DNA from 4 places in the Streptosporangium sp. NPDC001559 genome. Region 2 is predicted to be linked to each of the others. Evidence: riboswitches for the same ligand, from Rfam matches in the RefSeq annotation. Region 2 holds a riboswitch; each other region holds the start of a gene.
What was found. A riboswitch is a leader RNA that binds a small molecule or an ion and turns the genes downstream of it on or off. The one in region 2 is predicted to bind cyclic di-AMP.

Region 1: it holds a riboswitch for cyclic di-AMP, as region 2 does, so the genes downstream of both, ACFYY8_RS27745 (C40 family peptidase) here and ACFYY8_RS28590 (NlpC/P60 family protein) in region 2, are expected to answer to the same signal.
Region 3: it holds a riboswitch for cyclic di-AMP, as region 2 does, so the genes downstream of both, ACFYY8_RS06570 (CHAP domain-containing protein) here and ACFYY8_RS28590 (NlpC/P60 family protein) in region 2, are expected to answer to the same signal.
Region 4: it holds a riboswitch for cyclic di-AMP, as region 2 does, so the genes downstream of both, ACFYY8_RS20145 (hypothetical protein) here and ACFYY8_RS28590 (NlpC/P60 family protein) in region 2, are expected to answer to the same signal.

Annotation. Positions count from the first base shown of each region.
Region 1 is NZ_JBIAVG010000013.1:156,321-163,303, reverse strand. Features, by position in the region: gene ACFYY8_RS27760 (FtsX-like permease family protein) at 1-1,773, shown strand, start outside; gene ACFYY8_RS27755 (hypothetical protein) at 1,813-2,757, opposite strand; gene serA (phosphoglycerate dehydrogenase) at 2,966-4,555, shown strand; gene ACFYY8_RS27745 (C40 family peptidase) at 5,091-5,798, opposite strand; cyclic di-AMP (ydaO/yuaA leader) riboswitch at 5,786-6,000, opposite strand; gene ACFYY8_RS27740 (3-isopropylmalate dehydrogenase) at 6,149-6,983, shown strand, end outside.
Region 2 is NZ_JBIAVG010000014.1:82,348-89,330, reverse strand. Features, by position in the region: gene ACFYY8_RS28610 (L-aspartate oxidase) at 1-1,331, shown strand, start outside; gene ACFYY8_RS28605 (type III pantothenate kinase) at 1,331-2,113, shown strand; gene lysX (bifunctional lysylphosphatidylglycerol synthetase/lysine--tRNA ligase LysX) at 2,225-3,682, shown strand; gene ACFYY8_RS28595 (LuxR family transcriptional regulator) at 4,306-4,554, shown strand; gene ACFYY8_RS28590 (NlpC/P60 family protein) at 4,715-5,764, opposite strand; cyclic di-AMP (ydaO/yuaA leader) riboswitch at 5,770-5,920, opposite strand; gene ACFYY8_RS28585 (amino-acid N-acetyltransferase) at 6,255-6,890, shown strand.
Region 3 is NZ_JBIAVG010000002.1:541,203-548,185, forward strand. Features, by position in the region: gene ACFYY8_RS06565 (ABC transporter substrate-binding protein) at 1-1,056, opposite strand, end outside; gene ACFYY8_RS06570 (CHAP domain-containing protein) at 1,452-2,150, opposite strand; cyclic di-AMP (ydaO/yuaA leader) riboswitch at 2,166-2,303, opposite strand; gene ACFYY8_RS06575 (hypothetical protein) at 3,067-4,104, shown strand; gene ACFYY8_RS06580 (DUF6716 putative glycosyltransferase) at 4,116-5,297, shown strand; gene ACFYY8_RS06585 (polysialyltransferase family glycosyltransferase) at 5,509-6,798, opposite strand; gene ACFYY8_RS06590 (glycosyltransferase family 2 protein) at 6,795-6,983, opposite strand, start outside.
Region 4 is NZ_JBIAVG010000008.1:271,667-278,649, reverse strand. Features, by position in the region: gene ACFYY8_RS20170 (DUF4253 domain-containing protein) at 1-4, shown strand, start outside; gene ACFYY8_RS20165 (alpha/beta fold hydrolase) at 23-1,330, opposite strand; gene ACFYY8_RS20160 (response regulator transcription factor) at 1,409-2,062, opposite strand; gene ACFYY8_RS20155 (ATP-binding protein) at 2,059-4,083, opposite strand; gene ACFYY8_RS20150 (lytic polysaccharide monooxygenase) at 4,214-5,173, opposite strand; cyclic di-AMP (ydaO/yuaA leader) riboswitch at 5,440-5,590, shown strand; gene ACFYY8_RS20145 (hypothetical protein) at 5,836-6,453, shown strand; gene ACFYY8_RS20140 (roadblock/LC7 domain-containing protein) at 6,746-6,983, opposite strand, start outside.

The DNA of each region.
Region 1 (6,983 bases), on a different contig from region 2:
ATAGCGCTGGCCGTGATCGAGGTCGTCCTGCTCGCGGGCCCCGCCTTCGCCGTCGGCATCCGCCGCCGCCGCAGGGAACTCGCGCTCCTGTCCGCCCAGGGCGCCTCCGCGGGGCATCTCAAGCTGGTCGTGCTGGCCGACGGGCTGACCCTGGGGCTGGTCGCCACAGTGCTCGGTTCGATCCTCGGGGTCGGTGTCGCCAGGGTGGCGGCGGCCGTCATGGGGATCTGGCCCGCCGGCGAGCTGGGGCCGTTCGAGGTGCCCGTCGGACAGGTCGTGCCGGTCGCCGTGCTCGGCCTGGTCAGCGGGGTAGTGGCGGCCGTGGTGCCGGCCGTGCAGGCGGCCAGGACGGACGCGGCCACGGTGCTCGCGGGCAGGCGTCCCACGACGCGTGACCGGGCGGGCCGCCCGCTGGCGGGGCTGGTCCTGCTCGTGGCGGGGACCGCGGCGATGCTCTACGGGATGACGGCCGCCGGAGCGTCGATCTATCTCGGTGGGGTGCTGGGACTGCTCGGCCTGGTCATGGTGACGCCCTGGCTGGTCAGGTGGATCGGCGGGCTGGCCGGAGGGCTCCCGCTGCCCCTGCGGCTGGCCGTCAGGGACGCCTCAAGGAACCGGGGCCGTACGGCTCCGGCCATCGTGGCGGTGCTGGCCGCCGCCGCGGCGTTCAGCACGGTCGCCGTCGGTGTCACCAGCAGCGCCGCGACGGCGGCACAGCAGTACTGGACCGGTTACCTCCCGGGCGCGACGGCGATCTACGGGGACGGGGTCTCCGGGGAGGCCTGGAAACGGATCAGGACACTTGTCACCGAGGCCTTCCCGGGGGCGACGCCGCTTGAGACGTACCGGGCGCTCGACGGCGAGGGCGGGGCACTGGAGTTCGACGCGGAGCGGCACCCCTGCCGGAACTGCTCCCTCCGCTCGGGGCCGTTGCGTTCCCTGCCCGTCGGTGGCCCCGACCTGCTGCGGTTCCTGCTGGGCCGTACCGACCGGGCGGCGGAGGCCGCACTGGCCGAGGGCAAGGCGGTGGTCTTCGATCCGGACATGGTCAGGAATGGTGAGATCCGGCTGAACGTCACGAGCTTCGGGCCGGGAGACGAGGACTCCACGGTCGTCATGCCCGCGGTCGGGGTCGCCTTCCAGGGGCCCGCCCCCGTGCTCGGGGTGGCGCCCGCGGCGGCGGTGACCAGGGCGGGCTACGTCCCCGGCCTCGGCGGGCTGATCGTCCGCCCGGGCGACGGCCGTCCTGATCCGGAGCGGGGGCGACGGCTCTGGAAGTCGGTACGCGCGATCACCACCGATGTCGGGGTCATGCAGCCGGGGAGGTTCGGGCCGGAAGGGATCGATTCCCCTCTGTGGATCATGGGGGCGCTGGCCGCGCTCGTGGTGCTCGGCGGTACGTTCGCCGCCTCGGGCCTCGCCGCCGCGGACGCCCGGCCCGACCTGGACACGCTCTCGGCGGTCGGGGCAAGACCCCGCACCCGCAGGGCGGTCGCGGCGGGGCAGGCGGTGGTCGTCGCGGGCCTCGGGGTGCCCCTCGGCCTGCTGGTCGGCCTGCTGCCCGGGTTCGCCATGGCGAGCCAGACGGGTCTGCGGTTGGGCAACTACCGGCAGGTCGGGTTCAACGGGGTCGCCTACCCGAAGCTTGGGATGGTCCTCAGTGCCCCGTGGCTCACCCTCGTCGCCGTCGGCGTCGGGTTGCCGCTGCTGGCGGCCCTGATCGCCCTGGCCTTCGCGAGGACCAAGGTCACGGCGACCCGGCGGCTGGGCTAGGTTTTCGGCGGCCCGTTCGGGACGGGCCGCCGAACGTCGTCAGTCGGTGGTGCCCGCGCAGACCACGTGGGCGCCGATCTCGATCATTCGCTGCTCGCTGCGCGCGTCGGCGACCCTGGCCATCAGGATCGGCGCCTCGCTGGCCGCCAGCTGCGGCAGCCGGGCGCGCACCCCGCGGTGGATGTCCCTGACCACGTCCTCGGCCGCCGACATGTGCACCTTGACGTGCAGCATGATCCCGGGGGCCCCAGAGGAGGTCTTGGCCTCGGAGATCCACACGTGGTGCACGAGCGGATAGTCGGCGAGCACGTAGGAGATCGCGAAGCGCAGCGCGGGCAGGATCGGGTGTGTGCAGCGCCCGTAGCCGGGATCGACCATCTGCATCGGCCCCGACAGGTGGGGACGCGGCGCGGGGATCCACGGCTGGGCGACGGGCGCGGGCGGCACGGGGGCCGGGCCGGTGCGCTGGCCCATCACGGGGGCCGCCATGGGAGCCCCGTTAGGGGTCCCGGTGGAGGCCACCGGAGTCGCCGGAGCCACGGGGACGACCGGAGGCACGGAGGCACGCGAGACCGTGGCCATCGCTCCGGTCGCGTAGGCCGTCGGGGCCGCGCTCGACAGCGCGGGCGTCGGGCCGGTGCGGGTGGAGAGCAGGTGGCGCTGGAGATCCTCGATCGGTACGGCCGCCGCCGCCGGGCCGGCGGCGTCGATCACGATCTCACGCACGCCGGTGGCACGTTGGATGTCGAGGATGGTGTCGGCGTCACACGCCGACAGGGCGTGGTTGCCGCGGTGGCGCGCGTAGGTGCTCTGCGAGGTGTAGCCGAGCAGGACCCGTTCGCCGGTCTGGGTCGTGCCGAGCACGACGGAGCGATCAGGGCGCACGGCCACGAGGAGCCCGTATTCGGCCAGCGCCGTCAGCAGCCGGTGTGGGCTGCCGTGTTGCGAGAGTACGTCGCCGAGAGCGGGGTTCCCGATGCTCATACACGGAACCTTAGGTAGAGAACCACGGCTTATCAGGGTAATCGCGAAGTTTTATCTAGATCAAGACCAAGATGAATTTTGTAGGCATAGAAGGTGTACGAAGTGGGTAACCGTCTCGGATCGCGGGACACTCGTGAACGCGTTCACAAGCCTCGATAGACTACGTGAGGTCCGTCCGCAGCCTCCACGTCTCCAAAGGATCCAGCCCGTGAACAAGCCCGTCGTACTGGTCGCAGAGGAACTCTCCGAGGCAGGTCTCGCCGTCCTGGGAGCCGACTTCGAGGTCCGCCACACCGACGGCGCCGACCGCGCCAAGTTCCTGCCCGCCCTCGCCGACGTGGACGCGCTCATCGTGCGCAGCGCCACCCAGGTGGACGCGGAGGCGATCGCCGCCGCGCCCAAGCTCCGCGTCGTCGCCCGCGCGGGCGTCGGACTCGACAACGTCGACGTTGAGGCCGCGACCAAGGCAGGCGTCATGGTCGTCAACGCGCCCACCTCCAACATCACCAGCGCCGCCGAGCACACCGTCGCGCTGATCCTCGCCTCGGCCCGCAACGTCGCCCAGGCCCACGCCGCGCTCAAGGGCGGCGAGTGGAAGCGCTCGAAGTACACCGGCGTCGAGCTGGACGAGAAGGTCGTCGGCATCCTCGGCCTCGGCAAGATCGGCCAGCTGGTCGCCCAGCGCCTGCAGCCGTTCGGCGTCGAGCTGATCGCCTACGACCCCTACCTGCAGCCCGCCCGCGCCGCGCAGATGGGCGTCAGGCTGGCCTCCCTCGAAGAGGTCCTGCGCGAGTCCGACTTCATCACCGTGCACCTGCCCAAGTCCAAGGAGACCATCGGGCTCATCGGTGACCGCGAGCTGCACCAGGTCAAGCCGTCGGTTCGCCTGATCAACGTCGCGCGCGGCGGCATCATCGACGAGGGCGCCCTCTACTCCGCGATCAAGGAAGGCCGCGTCGCGGGCGCGGGCATCGACGTGTTCCCCAAGGAGCCCGTCACCGACAGCCCGCTGTTCGAGCTGGACCAGGTCGTCGTCACCCCGCACCTGGGCGCCTCGACCCACGAGGCCCAGGAGAAGGCCGGCACCCAGGTCGCGCGCAGCGTGAAGCTGGCCCTGGCCGGCGAGTTCGTGCCGGACGCCGTCAACGTCCAGGGCGGCGCCGTCGCCGAGGACGTCAAGCCGGGCCTGCCCCTGGCGGAGAAGCTCGGCCGCGTCTTCACGGCTCTCGCCGGTGAGGTCGCCACCAGGCTCGACGTCGAGGTGCGCGGCGAGATCGCCTCCCAGGACGTCCGCGTTCTGGAGCTGGCCGCCCTCAAGGGCGTCTTCACCGACGTGATCGAGGACTCCGTCACCTACGTGAACGCCCCGCTCCTGGCCAAGGACCGCGGCGTCACCGTCGAGCTGGTGACCAGCGCGGAGAGCCCCGACTGGCGCAACGTGGTGACCGTCCGCGGCGTCCTGGCCGACGGCCGCGCCGTCTCGGTCTCCGGCACGCTCTCCGGCCCGCGGCAGGTCACGAAGATCGTCGAGGTCAACGGCTACCAGATGGAGATCGAGCCGACCGACCACCTGTCGTTCTTCACCTACGACGACCGCCCCGGCGTCGTCGGCGTCGTCGGCCGAATCCTCGGCGACCACGGCATCAACATCGCCTCCATGCAGGTCGCCAGGGACGCCAAGGGCGGCAAGGCCCTCATCGCGCTGACCGTCGACTCCGCCATCCCGGCCGAGGTGCTCGACCAGATCGGCGGCGAGATCGGCGCCGACAGCGGCCGCTCGGTCGACCTGGCCGACTGATCCCGGAGCACGGCTCCCACGGCCGCCGCCCCCGTTCGCGGGGCGGCGGCCGTCTGTTTTTCCGACTGAGCGTCGTCTCAATATATGAGAAGGCTGCACGAAGGGTGAGACAGATTTCAGGAGGCCGGTTATTATGGCTGGTAATGCGCCAGGTTCTCGTACTTATTACCTGCCGCGGCGAGGCCTGACACAGGGGCGGGCCGGCAACTCGCCGCGGTGTGATGGCGTTCGTCGGCCCCGGCTTCCCGCCGATCCGTGATCCGGATCCGCGATCCGATGAGGACCCGTGACCAGGGTCCAGGCTCCCCTTCCTCCTTCAGTCAGCTCCGTGCGAACGAGACGAGAAGCGTCATGTACGACATGTATCCCTGGAACCGTCCCGAGGACAACGAGAACGAGGCCGCCCAGGCCCTGCAGACCGCGCTGGACCGCCGCGACAACGGCGGAGTGCCCCCGCACTCCTCCTGAGCCGAGTCCTCCCGAGGCCCTCCGAGTCCACGGACGGTGCGGCGCCCGGGACCGGGAGAGGCGCGGGTCAGCGGGCGACGGCCGTACCGGCCTGGGTCGACTGCCTGATCGCCGTGTCCAGCTCCGCCTGCTCGTCGGCGAGCTCGACCCCCTTGGGGTCCGGCCGTACGGCTCCTGCGAAGCTGGCGCGGCGCCAGGCCCGCAGCTTCTCCACCTTGACCACGTCGCCGCTGCGCGGGGCGTGGACCATGTAACCGGGCTTGGTGATCATGCCGACGTGACCGAGGTTGTGGAAGAAGACCAGGTCGCCGGGCTTGAGGTTCTTCCAGGAGATCTTCCTGGCGAACGCGGAGTACTGCTGGGTCGTCGTGCGGGGCAGCCGGATGCCCGCGGCGCCGTACGCGCGGAGCATCAGGCCCGAGCAGTCGAAGCCGCCCCTGCCCGTGCCGCCCCAGACGTACGGCGTGCCGCGCTTGGACATCGCCCAGTTCAGCGCCTTCTTCCAGGCCGGGACCTTCCGCCCGGTCCCGGAGAAGCCGGCCGGGGCGGGTTCGACGGTGGGGGCGGTGAGCGGGGTCCGGGAGTTCTCCGCGGTGGGGGCCGGGTGCGCGAGGGCGAACCCGGCGGCGGCGAGCGCGAGGAGAGGAGTGGGGGAGGAGGTGGTGAGGGAGGAGTCCGCCAGTGCGACGGCGGGCGTCGCGAGGATGGTCGAGCCGGTGACGATCAGGGTCAGGACACGGGGGTAGGTCTTGCCGTTCAGGACCGTTCCTTCCATAGGGCCGGCCGGGTGAGCTGTCGGGCTCGGGCGTGGAGGTCGCCCTACGGCGCGTGGTGGCGCCGACTCGCCCCGAGGGGCCTCGTGGAAAACGCCGGGAACGTGCTCCGCCAGACGGAGTGCGGCTCGGACGCCTCGTGGACCCCGGAAGTGGTTCCCCGGCTCCGCGCGGACCGAAAGAGGGGGATGGCCTGCGCGAATTAGGCGACGATGCGAATGGCCAGGACCTTAACGAAACGGTCAAAAGATCGCAAACAGGACAAACTTTTCGGGGCTTTCCCGAGAGGGAAGTGTCCGAGGGGTGAGATCGATGGTTCGATTGTCGAGACAGAGCAGATAGGGTGCCCGGTATGGATTCGCGCAATGTTCGTCTGGCCGTCATCCCTGGAGACGGGATCGGGGTCGAGGTCGTCACCGAGGGCCTGAAGGTCCTCGAAGCCGTCGGAACGAAGGTGGAGACCACCACCTACGACCTGGGTGCCGGCCGGTACCACAGAACCGGTGAGATCCTGCCCGAGGCGGTCCTCGACGAACTGCGCGGTTACGACGCGATCCTGCTCGGCGCGGTCGGCGACCCCAGTGTGCCGCCGGGCATCCTGGAGCGCGACCTGCTGCTCAAGCTCCGCTTCGAGCTCGACCACTACGTCAACCTGCGTCCGGTCAAGCTCTTCCCCGGCGTCGCGACCCCGCTGGGCGGCTCCCGCCCCGAGGACATCGACATGGTCGTCATCCGCGAGGGCACCGAGGGCCTCTACGCGGGCGCCGGTGGTGTGCTGCGCCGTGGCACGCCGTACGAGATCGCCACGCAGGAGTCGCTGAACACCGCCTACGGTGTCGAGCGCGTCGTCCGCTACGCCTTCGAGAAGGCGCTCAGCAGGCCGCGCAAGAAGCTGTCGCTGATCCACAAGACCAACGTCCTCACCTTCGCCGGCGACCTGTGGTCCCGCACCGTCGACCGGGTCAGCCTTGAGTACCCCGACGTCGCCACCGACTACTACCACGTCGACGCGGCCTCGATGTTCTTCGTCACCCAGCCGGAGCGGTTCGACGTGATCGTCACCGACAACCTCTTCGGCGACATCATCACCGACCTCGGCGCCGCCGTCGCCGGTGGCATCGGCCTCGCGGCCAGCGGGAACGTCAACCCCGACCGCACCGCGCCCAGCATGTTCGAGCCGGTCCACG
Region 2 (6,983 bases):
TCGAAGGCCTGGTTTTCGCCCGCCGCATCGCCGACGACGTCCACGCCGAGCGCGCCGCACGGCCCGCGCCCGGTGAGCCCGTCGACGACGGACGCCAGGAAGGGCTGATCGACCCCAGGGCCAGGCCCAGGATCCAGGGGCACATGAGCATGGGCGCGGGGGTGCTGCGCAGCGGAGCCTCCCTGGGCGAGGCCGCCAAGGCGCTGCTGAACGTCCGGTGGACCCCGGTCGCGGTCGAGCCGTGCACGGAGTCGTGGGAGACCACGAACCTGCTGACGGTCGCCTCCGCGCTGGTCGCCGCGGCCCGCGACCGGGAGGAGACCCGCGGGTCGCACTGGCGTGAGGACTTCGCCGGACGGAACGATGAATGGTGGCTCGGGCACCTCGACGTGACCCTGACAGCGGAGGGAACGACCATGACATATGTGCCGCACGGACGAGGCTCCGACGCCCTGCCGCCGCGGGTCGAGGCGGCCCTGGCCGAGATGGGCGTCGAACCGGCCGAGGTCGCGGCGCTGATCGAGGTCGCCGTGGCGGAGGACCTCCAGGAGGCCGGTGACGTCACCAGCCTCGCCACGATCCCCGAGGGGCTGACCGCCACCGCCGACGTGGTCGCCAGGGCCGACGGCGTCGTCGCCGGGCTGGCCGTGGCCGAAGGGGTGTTCGCCCGTGTGGGCGGGAGCCGCCTGACGGTCGAGCGCGTGGCCAAGGACGGCGAGCGGGTGGCGCGGGGCGACGTGCTGATGACGGTCTCCGGCCCGGCCCGCGACCTGCTCACGGCCGAGCGCACGGCGCTCAACCTGCTCACCCACCTGTCCGGAGTGGCCACCCTGACCAGCCGGTGGGTGCGGGCCGTCGAGGGCACGGGCGCGCGGATCAGGGACAGCCGCAAGACGCTTCCCGGGATGCGGGCGCTGGAGAAGTACGCGGTGCGCTGCGGCGGCGGCGTCAACCACCGCATGTCCCTTTCGGACGCCGCGTTGATCAAGGACAACCACGTGGTGGCCGCGGGCGGGGTGGCCGAGGCCTTCCGCGCGGTCAAGGACGCCTACCCGGAGTTGCCGATCGAGGTCGAGGTGGACAGGATCGACCAGATCGAGCCGGTCCTCACCGAAGGGGCGGAGGAGGTCCTGCTGGACAACTTCACCGTCGAGGAGCTGTCGCGGGCCGTACGGCTGGTCGCGGGCAGGGCACGGCTTGAGGCCAGCGGCGGGTTGACCTTGGAATCGGCTCGTGACGTAGCCGAAACAGGGGTTGACTATCTTGCCGTTGGCGCGCTCACCCACTCGGCGCCGGCCCTTGACATCGCCTTGGACCTTCGGGGGAACTGATGCTGCTCGCCATCGATGTCGGTAACACCCATACCGTCCTCGGCCTTTTCGAGGGCGAGGAGGTCATCGAGCACTGGCGGATCGCCACCGACGCCCGGCGCACCGCCGATGAGATCGCGGTCGTGCTGCAGGGGTTGCTCGGGCAGTCGCCGCTGCTCAAGGGCACCGACGTCGACGGCATCGTGCTCTGCTCGACCGTGCCGTCCGTGCTCAACGAGATGCGGGAGATGTGCCGCCGCTACTACGGCGACGTCACCGCCGTGATCGTCGAGCCGGGCATCCGCACCGGGGTCCCGGTCAGGATGGACAACCCGAAGGAGGTCGGCAGCGACCGGATCGTCAACGCCCTGGCCGCCATCCAGCTGTACGGCGGGCCGTGCGTCATCGTCGACTTCGGCACCGCCACCTCCTTCGACGCGGTCTCGGCCAAGGGCGAGTACGTCGGGGCGGTCACGGCCCCCGGCATCGAGATCTCGGTGGACGCGCTGGCCGCGGCCGGGGCGCAGTTGCACAAGGTCGAGCTGATCCGGCCCCGCTCGGTGATCGCCAAGAACACGGTCGAGGCGCTGCAGGCGGGCATCATCTACGGCTTCGCCGGGCAGGTGGACGGCATCGTCGAGCGGATGGCGGCCGAACTGGCCGACGACCCCGACGAGGTCACCGTCGTCGCCACCGGCAGCGCGGCGCCCCTGGTGGTGAGCGAGGCGCGCTCGGTCGACGTGCACGAGCCGTGGCTCACGCTGATCGGCCTGCGGCTCATCTACCACCGCAACACCACCTGAGGCCCGGTCCTCCCTGCGGAGAAAAAGCGGGAAACACCCTCTGGCGGACATCGGTAACCTTGTCCTGTGACCGATGAAGTGACCACCCCAGCCGACGATCTGCCGGAGCAGATGCGCGTGCGCCGGGAGAAGCTCGACCGTCTCCGTTCGGAGGGCGTCGAGCCGTACCCGGTGAACTTCCCGCGCACCGCGACCAACGGCGATGTCCGCGAGAAATACGCCGGCCTCGACGCCGACACCGCGACCGGCGACAGGGTGGGCGTCACCGGTCGGGTCATGCTGTCGCGCACGGGCGGCAAGCTCTGCTTCGCCACGATCCGCGACGGCTCGGCCGACCTCCAGGTGATGATCTCCCTGGACCGGGTCGGCGAGGGGTCCCTGGCGGCGTGGAAGCGCGACGTCGACCTCGGCGACCAGATCGGCGTCGTGGGCGAGGTCATCACCTCCCGCAGGGGCGAGCTTTCGATCCTGGCCGACAGCTGGACGATCACCTCCAAGTGCCTGCGTCCGCTGCCGGACAAGCACGCCGGGCTCACCGACCCCGAGGCGCGGGTCCGCCAGCGCTACGTGGACCTCATCGTCAACGACGAGGCGCGCAAGATGGCCTACACCCGCAGCGCGGTCGTGCGGTCCATCCGTGACTTCTGGCACGAGGAGGGGTTCCTGGAGGTCGAGACGCCGATGCTCCAGCCGATCCACGGCGGGGCGGCGGCCAGGCCGTTCAGGACCCACATCAACGCCTACGACATGGAGCTCTACCTTCGCATCGCGATCGAGCTCTACCTCAAGCGGCTCGTGGTGGGCGGCATCGAGAAGGTCTTCGAGATCAACCGCAACTTCCGCAACGAGGGCGCGGACGCCACCCACAACCCCGAGTTCACGATGATGGAGGCCTACGGCACCTATCTCGACTACAACGGGATAGCCGACCTGACCCAGCGGATGATCCAGCGGGCGGTCGTGGCCGCCCTCGGGCACTCCGTGGTGGTCCACGACGGCCAGGAGATCGATCTGGGGCTGCCGGTGTGGCCGAGGGTCACCGTTTACGGCTCGGTCTCCGAGGCGCTCGGCGAGGAGGTCACGACCGAGACCCCGCTCGACCAGGTCCGTAAGCTCGCCGACGCGCGCGACGTCCAATGGGACGCCAAGTGGGGTCAGGGCAAGCTCGTGCAGGAGCTGTTCGAGGAGCTCGTCGAGCACACCCTCGTCCGGCCCACGTTCGTCATGGACTACCCGCTGGAGACCTCCCCGCTGGCCAGGACGCACCGGGACAACCCGCTGCTGACCGAGAAGTGGGATCTGATCGGGTTCGGCACCGAGCTCGGCACCGGTTACTCGGAGCTGAGCGACCCGATCGAGCAGCGCCGCCGTCTCACCGAGCAGTCCCTGCTCGCCGCGGGCGGCGACCCGGAGGCCATGCAGCTCGATGAGGACTTCCTCACCGCCCTTGAGTACGCCATGCCGCCGACCGGCGGCGTGGGGGTCGGCGTGGACCGCCTGATCATGGCCTTCACCGGTAAGAACATCCGCGAGACCATCCTGTTCCCTCTGGTCAAGCCCACGGGCTGACCCTTCCTTCCCTGCACCGGGCCCGTTGCCCGGCTCCCCTCACGGCGGGCCGGGCGGCGGGCCCGGTCTCGTGTGGGGGTCCGGCGCCCGGTGATTTGATTGGGGCCAAACGGAGGACGGAAACTCTATTTCCAGTGTGTTCGATACCGTACGGTAAACGGCATGTTACGCCAGATTTGCGCCGAATGCCGTAAATCTGGGGCATGGCATCCTCCCATTGCGGGGGGTTTCCAACCACCACGTCAAGGGGTAGTGAGGCGCTCGGCGAAGCACGCGGAAGGGCTCCACTTTTTCCGGCGAAATTCACATATAGGTCATAACCATACGGCCGACCAGCGCCGGGACCGTGGTCGGCGGGGCTCCGGCGAAACCTTGTTCTGCGAGGACGTGGCGCGCGGCGGGTGCCCCCGGCCACGGACCCTGACTTGTCCGTGACTTAACCATAAAGGCGCCGACATATCATGAGTACTTCACGTAGCGACCACTATGTCAACAGCGCGTGCTACCTCTATGAAGAGTGGAACTTGACGACCTTTGAACAAGCCGTTTACCGTTCCTGACGGGCGACACTGATTCCAGACAACTCACGCCTCGATTAGCAGGTGCGGGGGGAGCGACTCCAGATGGCATATCCCGAAGTGGATTCCCGTCGCGGCGACAGCCTCCTGGGCATGGGCGAGGTCGGCCTCACAGATGAGGATCTCGTGCTGCTGGCGGAGCTGGCCAAGGGCGTCACGGTCGACCGGGTCGGACGCCGCCTCGACATCAGCGGAAGAACGGTCCGCCGTAGACTCCGCGGGATCTGCGACCGCATCGGCGTGGCGACGGCCATCGAAGCCGTCGCCTGGGCGGCCCGCAGACGCCTCATCTGAGGCGAGCCCTTACCCGATGCCGTCCCGGACCTCCGCGTACGGCAGGAGCCCCCTGAGGGGCCGCTGCGGCCGTACGCGACCCGGGTGAGTCCTTCCCCGAACCGCCGCCGGCGGTTCGGGGCGGCCCGGCCGCCCGGTTGGTCCGGCCGGCCGAACCGGCTCAGTCGGCGATGCGCACCCCGCCCGCGAAGGGACGGTTGTCGATCGGGGCGATGTGAATGACGTCGCCGGTCTGCGGCGCGTGGACCATGAGGCCCGCGCCGATGTAGATCCCGACGTGGTGCAGGTCGCTGTAGAAGAAGACGAGGTCTCCCGGGCGCAGGTCGCTCCTTGAGGAGATGTGGGTGCCCGCGGTCCACTGGTCGCCCGTGTAGTGCGGCAGGCTGATGCCGACCTTCTGGTAGGCCCACATCACCAGGCCGGAGCAGTCGAAGGAGTTGGGGCCCTCGGCCCCCCACACGTACGGCTTGAGCTGCTGGGTGAGGGCCCAGCGGGCGGCCTCGGCGGCCTTGCCCGAGCCGATGATCGGCACGTTGACCTTGACCCGGCTGCCCCGGCTGCTCCCGGCCTGCGAACGCACCTCGCTGAACAGGTCGCTCTCGACCCGTTTCACCAGCCGCTCGATCTTGGTCCGCCGGTCGCCGAGGTCGGACAGGAGGTCCTTGACCTCGTCGGTGCGGGCCTTGGCGCTTGCCTGCGCGCGCTTAGCGGTCTCGATCGCCTTGCTGACCTGTGCGACCTCCTCGCTCTGCTGCTGCTGGATCGCGTAGTTCGTGGTGGCCTGGTCGAGGAAGGTGTCCGGGTTGGACGACTGGGTGAAGGCCAGCGCCGAGGCGAGCCCACCCGCCATGTAGGTGCTCTGGGCGAGCAGGGTGGCCTTCGTGCGTCGCTCGGCCAGCTGTGACTCACTGACGGCGAGGGTCTTCTTCGCGCTCTCCGCGGCGCGCTGCGCCTGCTTGAGCTTGACCCGCCCGCCGTTGTACTGCTCGGTGAGCGTCTCGATCTCGGTGTGCAGCTTCTCCGCCTGCTTGGCGAGCTCCTGCAGACTCGGCTTCGGCTCCGCGGTCGCGGCGAAGGGGGCGCCGAGGAACAGGGAGGCGAAGGCGAGCCCGGCGATCACCACCTTGTACCGCGGCCTGCGCACCCGGTGTTCTCGATGGCGGGCGTTCCCGCCCGCGCTCTCTCTCCCACGGTTGCGCGTGCGCTTCACCAACAGGCTCCTCTCTCGGCCGCCTACCGGGTTAGCTGACGGGTTCGGGCCGAGGCAGCCCTACCGAGGCGCCGGTGGCACATCGGATTCACCCCGGGGGACGGCTGGAGGGTGGGTCCCCGGTTCCCCGAGTCGGGGATTCGGCGGCGCAGCACTTTACGGGTGCTGACATCGAGGACGGACATTAGTGCAATTGGCGGTTCATGCTCAACCAGAACTGTGAAGCCGGTGGAGCTTTCGCAACTGAAATGTCACGGTCGGGTCACGCAATTTCATGATCGACATATGTGTCGTGCCGGGCGTCCGCCTTTCCCGGCGTCGGGGCGGAGATTCTCGCAGGTCCGGGCCTTTGGGTGGGGCCGGTCGGGGCGAGCTCGCCGGGCGGCCTCCCGGGGCGCGAAGAGGACGGTGGGAGTCATCCGGTGGACCCCGCGAACGAGATAAGGGCAGGCCGTAAACAAGCGGTGACGAGGACGTACTCTGATCAGTCATGGAGCAGGTTGCGCAGCAGTCCCCGGTGCGGGCCGTACCCGGCCGGGACGAGGTTTCCCCGGAGATCCCGGAAGGGGAGCCGGTGGCGGTCTCCGGCGACGTCCCGGGAGGATCGTCGGCGGAGATCACGGTGCGCCGGGCCAGGACGCCGGACGTCCGCGCCATCCGCCGCCTGGTCGACACCTACGCCGGAGCGGGGCCGCGCCTGCTGGAGAAGGCGACCGTCACCCTTTATGAGGACATCCAGGAGTTCTGGGTGGCCGACGTGGCGGGAAAGGTCGTTGGCTGCGGAGCACTGCACGTCCTGTGGGAGGACCTGGCCGAGATTCGCACGGTCGCCGTCGACCCCGACTGCCGGGGTATGGGAATCGGCCACCGGATCGTCTCCCGTCTCATCGGCGTCGCCGGAGACCTCGGACTGCGCAGGGTCTTCTGTCTCACCTTCGAGATCGATTTCTTCGCGAGGCACGGATTCAGGCAGATCCAGGGCACACCCGTCGCGCCGGAGGTCTACGCGGAACTTCTCGCCTCCTATGACGAAGGTGTGGCAGAGTTCCTTGATCTGGAGCACGTCAAGCCGAACACCTTGGGAAACACCCGGATGCTGCTCCATCTGACACCGCGGGGCGACTAGTTTGACCGTGGTGCTGACTGATCGGAAAGGTGACTGTTGTTACCTATGTCGATACGTTGTGCACCAGCAAGCATGTGAGTCTGACATGTGCCA
Region 3 (6,983 bases), on a different contig from region 2:
CTGGCCCTCCTTGCCGGTGAGGTAGTTCACCACCTCGGCGGCCTCCTTCGGGTGCTTGCTCTGCTTCGGCACGGCCAGGTAGGAGCCGCCCCAGTTGCCCGCGCCTCCCGGCACCGTCGCGACGTCCCACTTCCCCTTGCCCGACTCGCCCGCGGCGCCGGAGACCACGCCGAGCATCCAGGCGGGGCAGCCCATCGTGGCGAAGCCGCCCTTCTTGATGGCGGCGTTCCAGGGCGGGGTGAAGGAGGCCAGCTTGGCGGTCAGCCCGGCCTCGCTGAAGCTCCTGACCGTGTCGAAGGCGGTCCTCACGGCGGGGTTGGCGTCGATGACGAGCTTGTTGGACGTGTCGATGTAGGTGATGTCGCCGTTCTTCTGCGCCTCCTGGGCGAGGATCACGTTGTAGAGGGTGTTCGGGCCGTCCAGGAAGCGCGGCGCGTCCTTTCCGGGATTGGCGGCCTGGAATTTCCTGCCGACGTCCATGAAGGACTTCCAGTCGGGCCAGAGCCTGCCGACCTCCTCGCGGTCCGTGGGCAGGCCCGCCTTCCCGAACAGGTCGGTGCGGTAGCACATGGTCATGCCGCCGATGTCGGTGCCGAGGGCGAACAGCTTGCCCTCGGCGTTGACGCCGTTGTCCCACTTGGCCAGGGGGAAGTCGGCCTTGCGGCTTCCGAGGCCGTACTGCCCGAGGTCGGTGAAGAACTGCGGGCGGGCCTTCATCAGGCCCATCGCGCCCTCGTCCAGGGCGACCACGTCGGCCGCGCCGCTGCCCGCCTGCAACCGCTGGAGCAACTGGGGCAGGTAGACGTCCTCGAAGCGGTCGGTCAGGTTCTGGTATCTGATCTGGATGCCGGGGTGGGCGGCGTTCCAGGTCTGGGCGGCCTTGTCGTAGCCGAAGTTCTCGCCGCCGCCGAAGGTGTGCACGGTGACGGTGACCGGTTCGGCCACCGTGGACGCGGGCCCGTCCGTCCCGCCGGAACCGCACGAGGTCAAGGCCAGCGCCGCGGCCGTGACCGTCGTGACCGCGGCGAGCCTGCCGCGCCGCCTGTGGTTCAACATTCCGGACCCCTCTCAGGTCGTTCGCCCGAATCGGTGGGAGGTGTCGCCGCGGGCCGGTCCCCGACAGACGCGGCTCTGCGACGAGGCGGTTCCTCAACGTGTTGGGAGCGCTCCCACGAAGCGTGGCCGACGGGTGGGCAGACGTCAATACGGCGAGACGCAACCGTTACCCCTGTCCGAATATCTCGCGACTCATGGGCATAAATGGCTACAAAGCGGACGTACTCCCTTTTGGGAGCGCTCCCATATTGACCGGAGGGTGGGATGCCGAAAGGGCCGTGGCTCGGGGAGCCACGGCCCTTTCCGGATTCGGGGGATCACCGCCGCGGCGGGCGGGGAGTCCGCCGCGGATGGGGGTCTCGTACGGCGGGGGCCGTACGGAGGGAGGGGTGGGGTCAGCCGCTGTAGACCGGGTAGCCGTAGCCGACGACCTGGGAGGTCGGACGGATGCGCTGCTCGACCTTGCCGTTGCCGGTGTTGCCCTCGATCGTGGTGATCGTGCCGTTGCCGTTGTCCTGCTTCACGAAGCCGACGTGGTCGATCCCGTCGAGGTCCTTGCCGCCCTTCCAGTCGAAGTAGACGACGGCGCCGGGCTTGGGAGTGGTGCCCCAGTGACCGTTGTCCCTGAACCACTTGGCGTGGGTGACGGTGTAGGCGTCCCAGCCCATGGTGGGGCGGATGCCGGCCTGCTCGCCGACCCAGGAGACGAACATCGCGCACCAGGGGGCGTTGGCGTAGTCCTGGACGCGGCCGCCGTCGCGGGCGGTGGTCTCCTTGGCGCGCTCACTGGACATGTACCAGGAGTGGAACTTGGTGCCGCCGCCCTGGGCGTTCTCGCTGACGCCGATCTGCTGGGAGGCGATGTTCAGAACCTGCTGGGCGGTCACCTTGGGCAGGCGCTCGGCCGTGGCCTGGAGGCCGGTCTTGGCGGTGTCCACGCTCGCGTTCTGGACGGCGGCGGACGTCTGCTCGGGGGTGTCCGCCAGGGCGGGTCCACCGGCGACGATCCCGCCGCTGAGGGCGATGGCGGTGCCGAGGACGACACGGGCCAGGTAGTGCGTCTTGGGGGTGGAGGTAAGGCGGTGCTTGGCCATGGGGTACTGCTCCTTGCGTCGCTTCCATGCCGCCTACCGGGTTAGCTGACGGGTTCGGACTGGAAAGTGTCCTACAGCGCATATGCGCTGATTCACCCCAAAGGACTTGGGTCCCCGGTTCCGCGAGACTTGCGGATTCGGCGGCCGTGTCCATCAGGCGGATGTCCCCCTGGTGGAGCACGGTCGGGCAATGTCGTGGCAATGCGCTGACCTGCGAAGGTCTGGGCGTTCGCCGCGAATTCGTTGAACGTACGCGAACCGGACAGACGATTACAAGTCCGACACATTGCCTTGGCTTGGGAATGGGCCCCGTTCGAGGGGGAAGACTGGGCCCTCACCCGCCCGGGACGATCTCCCTTTTGGTGACGCGATCCCCTGCGGGAAAGGGGATCCCGTCATGCCGGGCACGGTAAAGGGCAAGGGTGAGGACTTCGCGTGCCAGGTAAACGTAGATCTTTTGGCCGACCTCTCCTTCGCCGGGTCAAGAGGGGGTCCCTTTACCCGTCCGGAGGGGGCGCTCCCGGCCCCGGCCGGTCAGGGGCGTGACGCGAGTGCGGCGAACCGTACGCCCGTGAGCTCCTCGGAGGCGATCCACAGCGGCCGGGCTGAGCGGTTCGCCGCCGGCCGGGCGCCGCGGTTCGAGGGCGAACAGCGGATCGGCCGGTTTGGGCCTGCGGTAGGCGCCGAAGCGGCGGCGGCCCCATCCCACTGCCGTCACCCGTGACCGGTGCCGTACTGCCGGACAGCCGGGGATGTCATCAGCGGTCCGCATGATCGGCACCTCCGAGGCCGGCTGTACGAAACGGTTTCGTACATGACGGCGGATCGTCACGGGTACGCCCCGCAAGAGGGCATATTCGTGTGTTCACCCGTAGTTCCCGGCGCCGTAAGACGTCCGGGTTACGGTGAGGCGGTCGTGAACGGGTCATCGCCCGGCGTGGAGGACGGTCGAGACCACGCGCGGGAGCAGGGTTCGGCCGTTGCCTGGGTGGAGTCCCCGCTGCAGATGCTCTGCGCCGTGGAGGCCCACCACGCGGGGCTGCTCGGCGCCCACGCACGGGTGGTGCCCAGGGCCGGGCTGCGCCCGCTGGCCGTCACCCGCCGTGAGATCGCCAAACTCGGCCCACCGGCCGGGCTCGAACTCGACGAGCCCTCACCCGAGATGCCCAGGCCCCGCAGGGGCACGAGCTGGGCGGTCGGCGACGCCTTCTCCGGCAAGGTCCAGGCGGCCTGGCTCACCGCCCTGCCCGGACGGATCGTGATCGTCGACGACGGGCTCGCCACGATCAGGCTCCTGGAACTGCTCACCGGGCGGTTCTGGACGCCCCTGCTCCGGGCCAGAGCCACCCCGGGACCGCTCAGGAAGGTGCTCGGCTCGGCCGCGGGCATACGGCTGCGGGCGGCCGCCCGGTCAGGCCGCCTGTCGATCTTCACGGCGCTTCCCGTCCCCGACGACCTGGCGCGGGCCGTACGCGCACGAGGGGCCGAACTGGTCACCCACGACTTCGCCTGGCTCAGGTCCCAGCCCATGCGCAGACCGGGGCCGAGGGAACGCACCGTCGTCCTGGGCACCTCCCTGGTCCGCAACGGCCTCATCCACCGCGAGCACTACTTCGGCTGGCTGGCCGGACTCGGCTCGACCGGGCCCGTCGCCTACTTCCCGCACCGCAGAGAGGACCCCGGCGACCTCGCCAGGGTCGGACGGCAGCCCGGGATCACCGTCTACGACGGCGGCGCCCCCGCGGAGATGACGCTGCGCGGGCTGGAGGCCGAGCAGCGGGTCCTGAGCCTGCCCTCGACCGCGGTCACCTCCCTGCGCGTCCTGCTTTCGGCCCGCGGCGTCGTCGTGGAGACCGTGGACGTCCCCGACGAGTGGTGGACCGCCCAGGCGGCGCCCTCCCTCAGAACGCACCTATCGATGTTCGCCCATCACGACACTGGAGTCACAGGTTGAAGGTCCTGGCCGTGGCCGACTCGGATTCCTACCTGAAGTGGGCCGCCTACCTGCTTGAGGGCCTGCCCTCGGGCTGTACGGCGGAGCTGACGGTGATCCGTACCCCCATCACGCCCTCACCGGCCCAGATCCACGCGGCCGTGGCCGGCGCGGCCGGTGACCCGCCGGTGCTGTCCGCCAGAGCCCTGCGCAGGGCCGCCGAGCGGTTCAAGCCCGACGTGGTGCTGGTCGCCTGCACCGGGCCCGTGGTGGACGTGCTGGTCAGCGAGGTCCTCTCCGGCCTCACGCCACGGCCCGTCTTCGTCTCCGGCCTGCCGGGCATCTCCATCCCGGCGACCGAGAAGGCATGGATCTTCCGCAGCGGATGCGACCTGTTCGTCCTGCACAGCGGGCGGGAGGTCGAGGAGTTCTCCACCATCGGCAAGGAACTCGGCGGCGGAGGACAGATCGGCCTCACCCGGCTGCCGTTCCTGCGCGACAGCGGGCAGGTCCCCGCGGCGGGGCCCCGCGACCGCGTCGTGTTCGCCACCCAGGCCAAGGTGCCCAAGCGCAGGGAGGACAGGGAGCGGATCCTGCTCGCGCTGGCCGACCTGGCCGGACGGCGCCCCGACCTGGACGTGGTCGTCAAACTGCGCGCCCTGGACAACGAACGCCAGACGCACAACGAACGCCACAACTACCAGCGCCTGTGGCAGGCCCTGGAGGCCGAGGGCCGGGTCCGTCCCGGCGCGGTGCGTTTCGCCGCCGGAGCCATGCACGAGCACCTGGCGCACGCCGCCGGGTTCGTCACCGTCAGCTCGACCGCCGCGCTGGAGGCCATCGCCCAGGACGTGCCGCTGCTGGTGCTGTCCGACTTCGGCGTCAGCGCCGAGATGATCAACCTGGTCTTCGAGGGAAGCGGTCTGCTCGGCACCATGGACGACCTGGCTCAGGGCCGCTTCCACACTCCGGACGAGGCCTGGTGCAGGGCGAACTACTTCCACCCGAACGGCGAGAGCGACTGGGTGTCGCAGATGGTCGCCCTCGTCGGCCAGTCCCGCTCGGGACGCCTCGTCCCCGCGACCTCCCTGCTGGACGGCCCGCAGTACGCCGCCGCCCGCCGGCGCGCCCGCCTGCGCGTGGAGGTGCCGCCCAACGTCCTCCGAGTCGGCTACCGAGCCAAACGCCGCATGCGCCGCTACCTGAAGCTGTAGGAAGTGCCTCTTTGCGCCGCCTGCGGCGTCGCGGGGCTTGGGCGCCTTCGGGTCGGTGCTTTCCCTCGTCACTCCGTCGCTTCGCTCCTGCGTTCCTCAGTCCAAGCACCGACGCGCCCAAGCCGGAACCCCTCACGCTGGGGGCCGGTAGGCCGGTAGGGCGCAAGACCAAACCCCTCACGCTGGGGGCCGGGAGCGGGGTGCCGAGGGGTCAGGAGAGGGCTTTGGAGAGACGGCGGCGGATTTTGCCCAGGGGGCCCGGCTCCGGGGAAGGCGCGGTGGGGAGCAGGTCCAGGGCCGTCAGGCGCTGACGCTTGAAGTAGCGGGCGGGGCCGTTGGCCTCCAGATACGCGACGGCCCGCTCACGCAGCCCGGGGTGGACGGTGCTCTGCATGCAGTAGCCGACGGCGCCCACCAGCGCGGGAAGATCGACCGGGGGCGGCTCCTCCAGCGACCCGTCGGGGGACAGGCGGGGGAGCAGGGCGTCGGTGATCGTGACCGGGACACGGTTGCTGTTCTCGTACGGCGCCAGCCGTTCGAGCACCAGGTCGCCTCCGAACGTCGCGACCGGCAGCCCGAACTGCCTGCTCGCGGTCACCAGGGCGGTGGAGAAGCAGCCGACGACCAGCTCGGGTTCAAGCGCGGCGAAACACGACTCGGCGGGGACGCTCTCCCCGACGACCGTCAGCTCCACCCCCAGCTCCGCGGCCGTCTCGCGAAGCCGCTGGGCGTGCCGCCGCCCGCCCGCCGGGTGCGGCTTGAACAGCACAGAGCGGAACCCTCTGGCGGCCAGGCCGCGCAGCATGTCCGCGTGCAATCCGGCCTCCTCGTCCTGGGTGACGATGTCGAGCGCCGACAGGTACTGGCCGAGGATGATCGCCTGACCGCGGGGAAGATCCCGTGTGCCGTGCGCGAGCCGTTCCGCCTGGGCGAGGACGTCAAGGAAGGCCCGGTCGGGCAGGGAGACCGCGGGTACGCCGTACTCGGAGAGCAGCAGCGGCGACAGACCAGGCACGAGGTCCAGGTGGAGCAGGCGGGTGATCCGCCCCGAGATCTCCTGCGGCAGGGGGTCGCGGGTCGGGCCGTAGCTCATCAGGCCGTCGGAGTAGACCGTGATCGGGCAGTCCTTGACCAGACCGGCGATCGTCCTGGCGGGCGGCACCGCGATGGACTCCAGGACCAGTTCCTGGGGCCCTTCCTCAAGGGAGAGATGGGAACGCAGGAGACGGCCCAGCATCGGGACCTCGATGATGCGGGCCTTCCAGTCGGAGGGGTGCAGCGGCGCCACGATGTCGTTCCACGACCACACCTCGTCGAACCGGGGGCGCAGCGCGGCGAAGCCGGGGGCCTGGTCGAGGGAGGGGGTGATCTCCGGGATGGCCGCGTTGTTCGAGACCAGCAGGATCCTTCGGCCCGGGTGCGGGCCGAAGAGCCCCTCGTCGATCGCCGCCCCGAGCGTCATCGCGCCGAACAGCGTCGAGGCGTAGAACAGCTGTGTCATCGGGTCTCCAGCAGTGTCCGCAGGATCTGGTCGCGCTCCGGCTCCAGCCGGCCCGCGGCGAGCAGGTCGGAGGGTAACCGCCTGAGGGCGTCGGCGCCGCGCTTCTCGAAGCGGGCGCGCAGGTCGGGGGAGAAGCGGTCGGCCAGCTCCAGGTGGTGGGCCAGGAGGGCGCAGAAGGTGCGCAC
Region 4 (6,983 bases), on a different contig from region 2:
CTGACCGTCCGGGGCGCCCGGGTCACTTCGGCGGCTGCGCCGAGGAATGGTCGGGCAGCGCGAGCGGCCGGTCGAGCAGGAAGTCCAGCAGCAGCGAGCGGTACACCTTCGGCTGCCCCCGCTCGACGGCGTGACCCGCGCCCCGTACGTAGACCAGCCTCGACTCAGGCAGCGTGCGCCGGTAGTCGCGGGTCACCGGCCAGATGACGTAGTCGCACTCGCCCCGCATGATGAGCGAGGGCACCCGTACCTGACGCAGCGCGGGCCTGGGGTCGGCGATCCCGGCGAAGTCGGCGTTGGTGACCTGGTTGACGTAGAAACCCTGTGGGTTGTCGTGCGGCTTGGCGGGCGGGCCCGCCGTGCACCCGGTCCCGTCCTTGCCGGCGAGCGCGAGCCGGTGCAGGTGGGAGTCGGCCTCGGCGTCGGGAACCAGCGCGTGCGCCGCCTGAGGGTTGATCCCCATCAGCGTGAACAGGGCCAGCACCCTCGGCTCCTCGTTCAGCGCGTCGAAACGCGCACGGTCCTGCGGGGCGACCCGGTCCCAGGGGCTGCCGTAGTTCCCGTCGGGGAAGGCGCCCTCCCAGATCGGTCCCGGCGAGACGAAGACCGCCTTGGCCACGTTGTCCGGGTGGGCGGCCATGTACTGGGCGGTGAGCGAGCCGCCCCACGACTCCCCGACCAGGATCACCCGTTCCGCGCCGATGGTCTTCCTGATCGCGTCGAGGTCGGCGACGTGCCGGGCGACGGTGTAGCCGGAGACGTCGGCGAGCCGGGTCGACCTGCCCGCCCCGAGCTGGTCGTAGGAGTAGACGTCGAAGCCCAGCGCGGCCAGCTCCGCGCCGCTGTCGGGAAGCCCCTCGTCCGGGGTGCCGGGACCGCCGTGCAGGAAGATCACCGGGGTGGGGCGGGGCTTGGCGGCCTTGAGGGAGACGTAGGCGATCCTGGAGCCGGTCGGCAGGTCCCAGAACCCGATGCCGGCGGGGGCGGGGCCGTGGGCGATCACGGGCAGCGGCCGGAACGCCGTGACGGCGGCGGTCCCCGCGACCACGACGGCGACCACGGCCGCGAACACGGCGGAGGCGACCGTACGGCGGCGCGCGCCGTACAGGGCGAGGCAGGGCAGGCCGAGCAGGAACGCGACGATCACGAGCGTGACCAGGCCCGCCGCGCACAGCGCCGGGACCGACGCGGTGGCGGCGGCCGTGCCGAGGAAGGCGGCCACGCCGGCGGCGGAGGCGGCCAGGGCGGTGACCACGAGCAGCAGGCCTCCGGCCAGGCGCCGCAGGAGCCGCCTCCGGGAGGCGGGAAGGGAAGGGGATGGGTCTGTCATGGATCTCACGCTAGGAACGTCACTCCCGGTGATCGTCCTGCCGGAGAACCGTTTCCCACCCCGCCGCGCGGCGGGGGGTCACCGCGCCCCGGGACGGACCAGCCCGGCCTCGTAGGCCGCGATGGTGGCCTGCACCCGGTCGCGGACCCCGAGTTCGGCGAGGATCCGCGCGACGTGGTCCTTGACGGTCGCCGGGCTGATGCCCAGCGCCGCCGCGATCTCGGCGTTCGACAGGCCGCGGGCCACGTGGAGGAGGACCTCCGTCTCGCGGGGGGTCAGGCCGGAGAGCCTGGCGGCCTCCTCGGGGCCGGGCCGGCCGGTGAAACGGTCGATCAGCCTGCGGGTCACCCCGGGGTCGAGCAGCGCGTCGCCCCCGGCGACCACCCGGACCGCGTCGATGATCCGCCCGGGGTCGGCGTCCTTCAGCATGAATCCCGCGGCCCCCGCGCGCAGCGCCGCGAACACGTACTCGTCCAGGCCGAAGGTGGTCAGGACCACCACCCGCGTCGCCGGGACCTCGGCGGTGATCCTGGCCGTCGCGGCCAGCCCGTCGAGCCCGGGCATCCGGATGTCCAGCACCGCCACGTCCGGGCGCAGGGCCGTGGCCTGCGCGACCGCGGTCTCGCCGTCGGCGGCCTGGCCGACGACCGTCATGTCCGGCTCGGCGTCGAGCACCGCGGTGATGCCGATCCTGACCACCGCCTGGTCGTCGGCGACCGTCACCCGGATCACGCTGGGAACACCTCCGGCAGCCATACCCGAATCCCGTCCTTCGTCTCGGTGACCGTACCGCCCGCCGCGTCCACCATGGCACGCACCTTCCTGGCCTCTCCTGGACCGGAAAGCACCAGGCCGTCGTCGCGGTAGGTCACCGTCACCGTCACGCCGTCGGCCAGCAGCGCCTCGGCCAGGCGGTAGGCGGCCACCTCGACCGTCGCGGGCAGCGGACGGCGCCGTCCCTCGTGTTCGACGAAGGCCCCGCGCCTGACGGCCAGCGCCGCGATCCCGGCGACGACCGGGGGAGGCGTGTCGTCCGCCGGGTCGGAGCCGCCGCGAAGCTCGTCGAGGAGCTCCCTGAGCGCGGTGAGCCCGGCCCTGGACTCGGTGAGGACCAGGTCGAGCCGTCCCTGTTCCGAGGCCTCGACCACGGCCCGCGCCCGTGCCCCCGCCGTACGGCGCAGCCCTGCGGCGATCCGGTTCCGCTCGGCGCCCGCGGCCTCGGCCGTCCTGCGGTCGAGACGCTCCCGGTCGAGGGCCTCGGCCCGCCACCGCCTGCGCCTGCGCCCGCCGACCAGCAGCCCCGACCCCCACGCCAGCCCCGTCGGCACGGCCATCCCCACGCTCAGCGTGGCCCAGACGGCCAGGGGAGGGCCCGTCATGCCCGGGACGAGGGGAAAGGCGGCGAGCCCGGCGACCACGAGCGGGGCGGGCCAGCCGCGGGAGCCGTACGCGCCGACGGTGTACAGCAGCGTCAGCTCGACCCACCAGCACACGAGGACCAGCTGGGCGGAGTGCGGCACGGTCAGCCCCGCCGCGTCGCACGCCAGCCAGGCCAGTAACGTCCCCTGCGCCACGGCCAGGCTCAGCTTCGGCGCCAGCCTGCGCCCGCGCAGCGTCAGGGCGTGCAGGACGAGCAGGACCAGCAGCAGCGTGCCCGAGGCGGGGGAGACGAACGGCCGCGGCGCCTCAGTGGCCAGCAGCCCGAACCCCGCGGGCAGCGCGACCGCCAGCACCACGAGGGCCCAGTCGAGCGCGGCGGCGCCCCGCCAGCCCGCCGTACGGCGTGGCCACTGGGGCCACTGGGGCCACAGGGTCCACGGGGCCTCAGGGGACGTGGAAGGCGCGGCGAGGGCAGCGGGCCCGGTGGGCCCAGCGGCCGGGGAGGGCAGCGGGAGCGCCGCCCTGACGGCCCATCCGGCCCCCTCGGGGCCCGCGCTCAGCGTCCCTCCCACGGCGCGTACGGCCCTGCCGAGGGAGGCCAGGCCGGTCCCGGTACCGAGCCCTCCGGCGGCGGGGCCGCCCTCGTCGGTGACCGTGACCACCAGGTGTCCCGCGTTCTCCTCGACGTTCTCCTCGACCCGGACGTGCACGGCGGCGCCGGTGGCGTAACGCATCGCGTTTGTCAGGCTCTCCCTGACGATGCGGACGGCGAGCGCCGCGGTCCCGGGCGGTGCGAAGACGGCCGTGCGCCGGTAGTCGGCCCCGGGGTGATCGCCCGCCAGGGTGTCGACGTCGGCCAGCGTCGTCTCGCCGCCGCGCCGGTCGATGCGGGCCAGGCGGTCGAGTTCGGTGACGGCCAGACGACCCGCCTCGGCGGCGTGGGCGGTCGCCTCCGCGGTCATGACGGGATCGGCGAGCCGCAGGGCCGCGGCCGAGGCGACCGCGATGCCGGTGAGCCGGTGCGCGGCCACGTCGTGGAGCTCGGCGGCCAGCCGGTCGCGCTCGGCGGTCGCGGCCAGCCTGGGGATGGCGGCCGAGGCGGCGCGGTAGGCGGCGAGCGAGGCCCGGCCCGTCCTGCGCCGCCGGTGGGAGCGGCCGAGGGACCACACGACGGCGGCGGCGCCCGCGGTGAGCGTGCCGAAGCCGGCGGCGTCCCTGAGGCTTCCGTTCACGACGCCGATCGTGATCGCCACCGCGAGGGTGACGGCGACGGCCCCGGCCGCCGCGGTTCCCGCCGTGCCGTACAGGGCCAGCGCGTAGAGCGCCGCGACGGTCACCAGCGCGGCCAGGCAACAGCCGAGGGTCAGTGACACGCGCTCACGCTACCGGGTTCGGCCGTGACGCCCGGGAGAACGAGCCTCCCACCGGCCCCGCGCCCGGGAGCCGATGGGAGGGGTTCGCGTGCCCTACGGCCTCACGGTCCGTACGGCGGGGGCACCGGGGTCACAGGCGCTGCCAGAGGGCGGGGACGTTGGCGGGCTCCCAGCCGGGCAGGGAGGTGTGCCCCTGCAGGCAGCGGTAGTGCTGCCCGTCGTAACGCACCATCGACCCCGTGGGGTAGGCGACCCCCGCCTCCCAGGCCAGCGGGCTCGGCGGCGGCGGGGTCGTCGTGGAGGGGGTCGTCGGGATGACGGTGGGGGTCACCGTGGGGGTCACAGTGGGGGTCACCGTGGGGGTGGGGGTCGGAGTGGGGGTCGGGGTGAGCGTCGGCGTCACCGTGGGCGTCGCCGTCGCGGTCGCCGTGGCGGTCGGGGTCGGGGTCGACACGGTGCCGAAGGTCACGTCGGAGCAGGTGTAGAACGCCTCGGCGCTGTCCGAGCGCTGCCAGATCGAGTAGATGATGTGGCGGCCGGTCTTCGGGGGCAGCTGGCCCTGGATGACGTACTCGCCGTTGGCCTTGGTCGGGTTCCTGACCTTCGCCAGCAGGGTGGAGTCCAGGTCCGACCACTTCAGCGGCTGGAGCGGGTCGAAGCCGTCCTTCGTGATGTAGATCTCGAAGGTGCCGGGGTGGTCGGCGGTGTAGGGGTAGCGGAAGGTGTAGGCGCCGCCGCCGGTCGGCATGGCCGTGGAGGGCCAGTCGGTGCGGGCCGCGTCGTAGGCCCGGTACTTGGCGCGTCCGGCGCTGCACAGCTGCCCGTCAGGGATGATCTCCCTGTGCTTTCCGTTGGCGGTGCCGATGTTCAACTCGTCCCAGTCGTAGAGCGGCTGGGTGTCCCACTTGCCGACGGCGGCCTTGCAGGCCGGGGTGTCGGGCGACTCCGGATTCTCCAGATAGCAGGCGTAGACCCGGCTGACGGGCGTTCCCATCGATCCATGGGCGGACGCCGAACCGGCCATGACCGTCGAGAGCAGGACGGGTACGGCCGCCGCGGCGGCGATCGCACCAAGCTTCCGATTGTTCATGAAGGGCTTCTCCTGGGGGGTGTAAGGGCGGAGAACATGCAGGTCAGGCCCATGATTGCGGGTTAATTATTAGGTAAGTTTCCTAACAGTTTCACCGAACTTAACGCCATGGGCGGAGTGGGGTCAAGACCCGGCCAATGTCCCTTTCTTGGGGGTTGAAGGTAGATCTTCTGGGCTTTTCATGGCTTTTGCTTTGCTTTGTCCGTTTGTGGTGGGTAGTGTCCTAGTTGTTCTCGACCGGTGACTTGCCCCTCACGAGAAGGAGCGGTCGGTCGACGTCGAATCCCGAAGCCTCCCGAGGGCGACGGGAACCGGGGACCCACCTTTTGGGGTGAATCCGCCGCGTCAGCGCGGCGGTAGGGCAACTCCACCGCCCGAACCCGTCAGCTAACCCGGTAGACGAGATGGAGAGGAGATCCCCTCATGGATCACGTCGTCGCCTACCCACCGGCACGCACCGCCTTCGCGCGGATCGACTGAGACTTCCGCCGCGCCTGACCGCGGCACCCCCGCCTCGCACCGCGCTCCGTGTACGCCCGCCTGTTTCCTGGTGCGGCCTCTCTTCCCTGTGAGCGCTCACGCCCCGTGCCCCACTGATCGCCGAACGTCTTCGGCCCGGCACGAGCGGCTGTCCTGTTCCCTCGTGAAAGAGCCCTGTCTTCATGCGTTTCTCCGCTGCCCTGCGCCATCGTCTGCTCGCCGCCACTCTTCTGGGAGCGAGCGTCCTGACCTCCGCGGGTGTCGTCTCCGCGCTGCCCGCCGCAGCCGACACCGGCACCGGAACCACCGCCACCTCGGCCGCCGCTGAGCCCGTCCTGCTCAAGGGCTCGACCAAGGCCTCCTACTTCTGGGACGACTCCTCCGGCCGCGCCGGTGACACCGGTCTGCCCGCGAGCGGCAAGCCCATGCAGAAGGGCATGATCGCCAGCCCGAGCTGGCCGCTGTTCACCGAGGGCTACGTCCTCTACAACGGCAAGAAGGCCAAGTTCTTCGTCGGCGACCGCGGCCCCGGCGTGCCGTCGAGCAGCGGCGTCATGATCGACCTCGACGCCAAGACCTTCGCCGACCTGACCGGCGGCAGCTTCAACTCCGACACGCTGGGCGTGGACGGCGTCGACGGCCAGGGGCACATCAAGGTCGAGTACGTCATCACCAAGTGGGGCGACGGCGTCGGCAAGAAGAACTACCCCGTGGCCTTCTCCAGCGGAGCCTGGAAGCTCATGGACCACAACCCGGCCACGCCGCCGCAGACCGCCCTGGCCGACGCGCCGCGGCCGTAAGCACTCATCGCGAAACATCCCCCGACCCCCTGAAAAATCCCCCGAAGACCCCCGACCCCCTTCGGATCCCCGCTTCCTGAGATCCCCGAAGGTCCCGTTCCTCTCCCGGGACCCCTCCTCCGATCCCCCTCGGAGTCCGAGACCCCCTCAGGAAAGACGAGGGCGGGCACCCCGCACAGGTGCCCGCCCTCGTTCTGTGTTCACAGGCCGTGCCGTACGGCCCGCGGGCCGGATCCTCGGTCTCTTCTCGGCGGCGTGTGGTCCCTGGCGGTCGTCGTCCTCGGTGCTCCGGTCACCGAGGCGTCCGGGCGCGGGAGGTGATGGCGGCCAGGTTCTCCGCCGTCCTGCGCCCCTCAAGCCGCAGCAGCCCGAGGTTGGACCCCGGACGGGCGAGGATCGTGAGGACGACCTTCGGGCCCGCGGTGTAGAGGAGCGCGTAGCCGCCGGACGCGGAGACCAGTGTCTCCTCGAAGGCTCCCTTGCCCGTCATGTCCGCCATCCGGCGGCTGAGGGCCAGCAGCGCCGAGGAG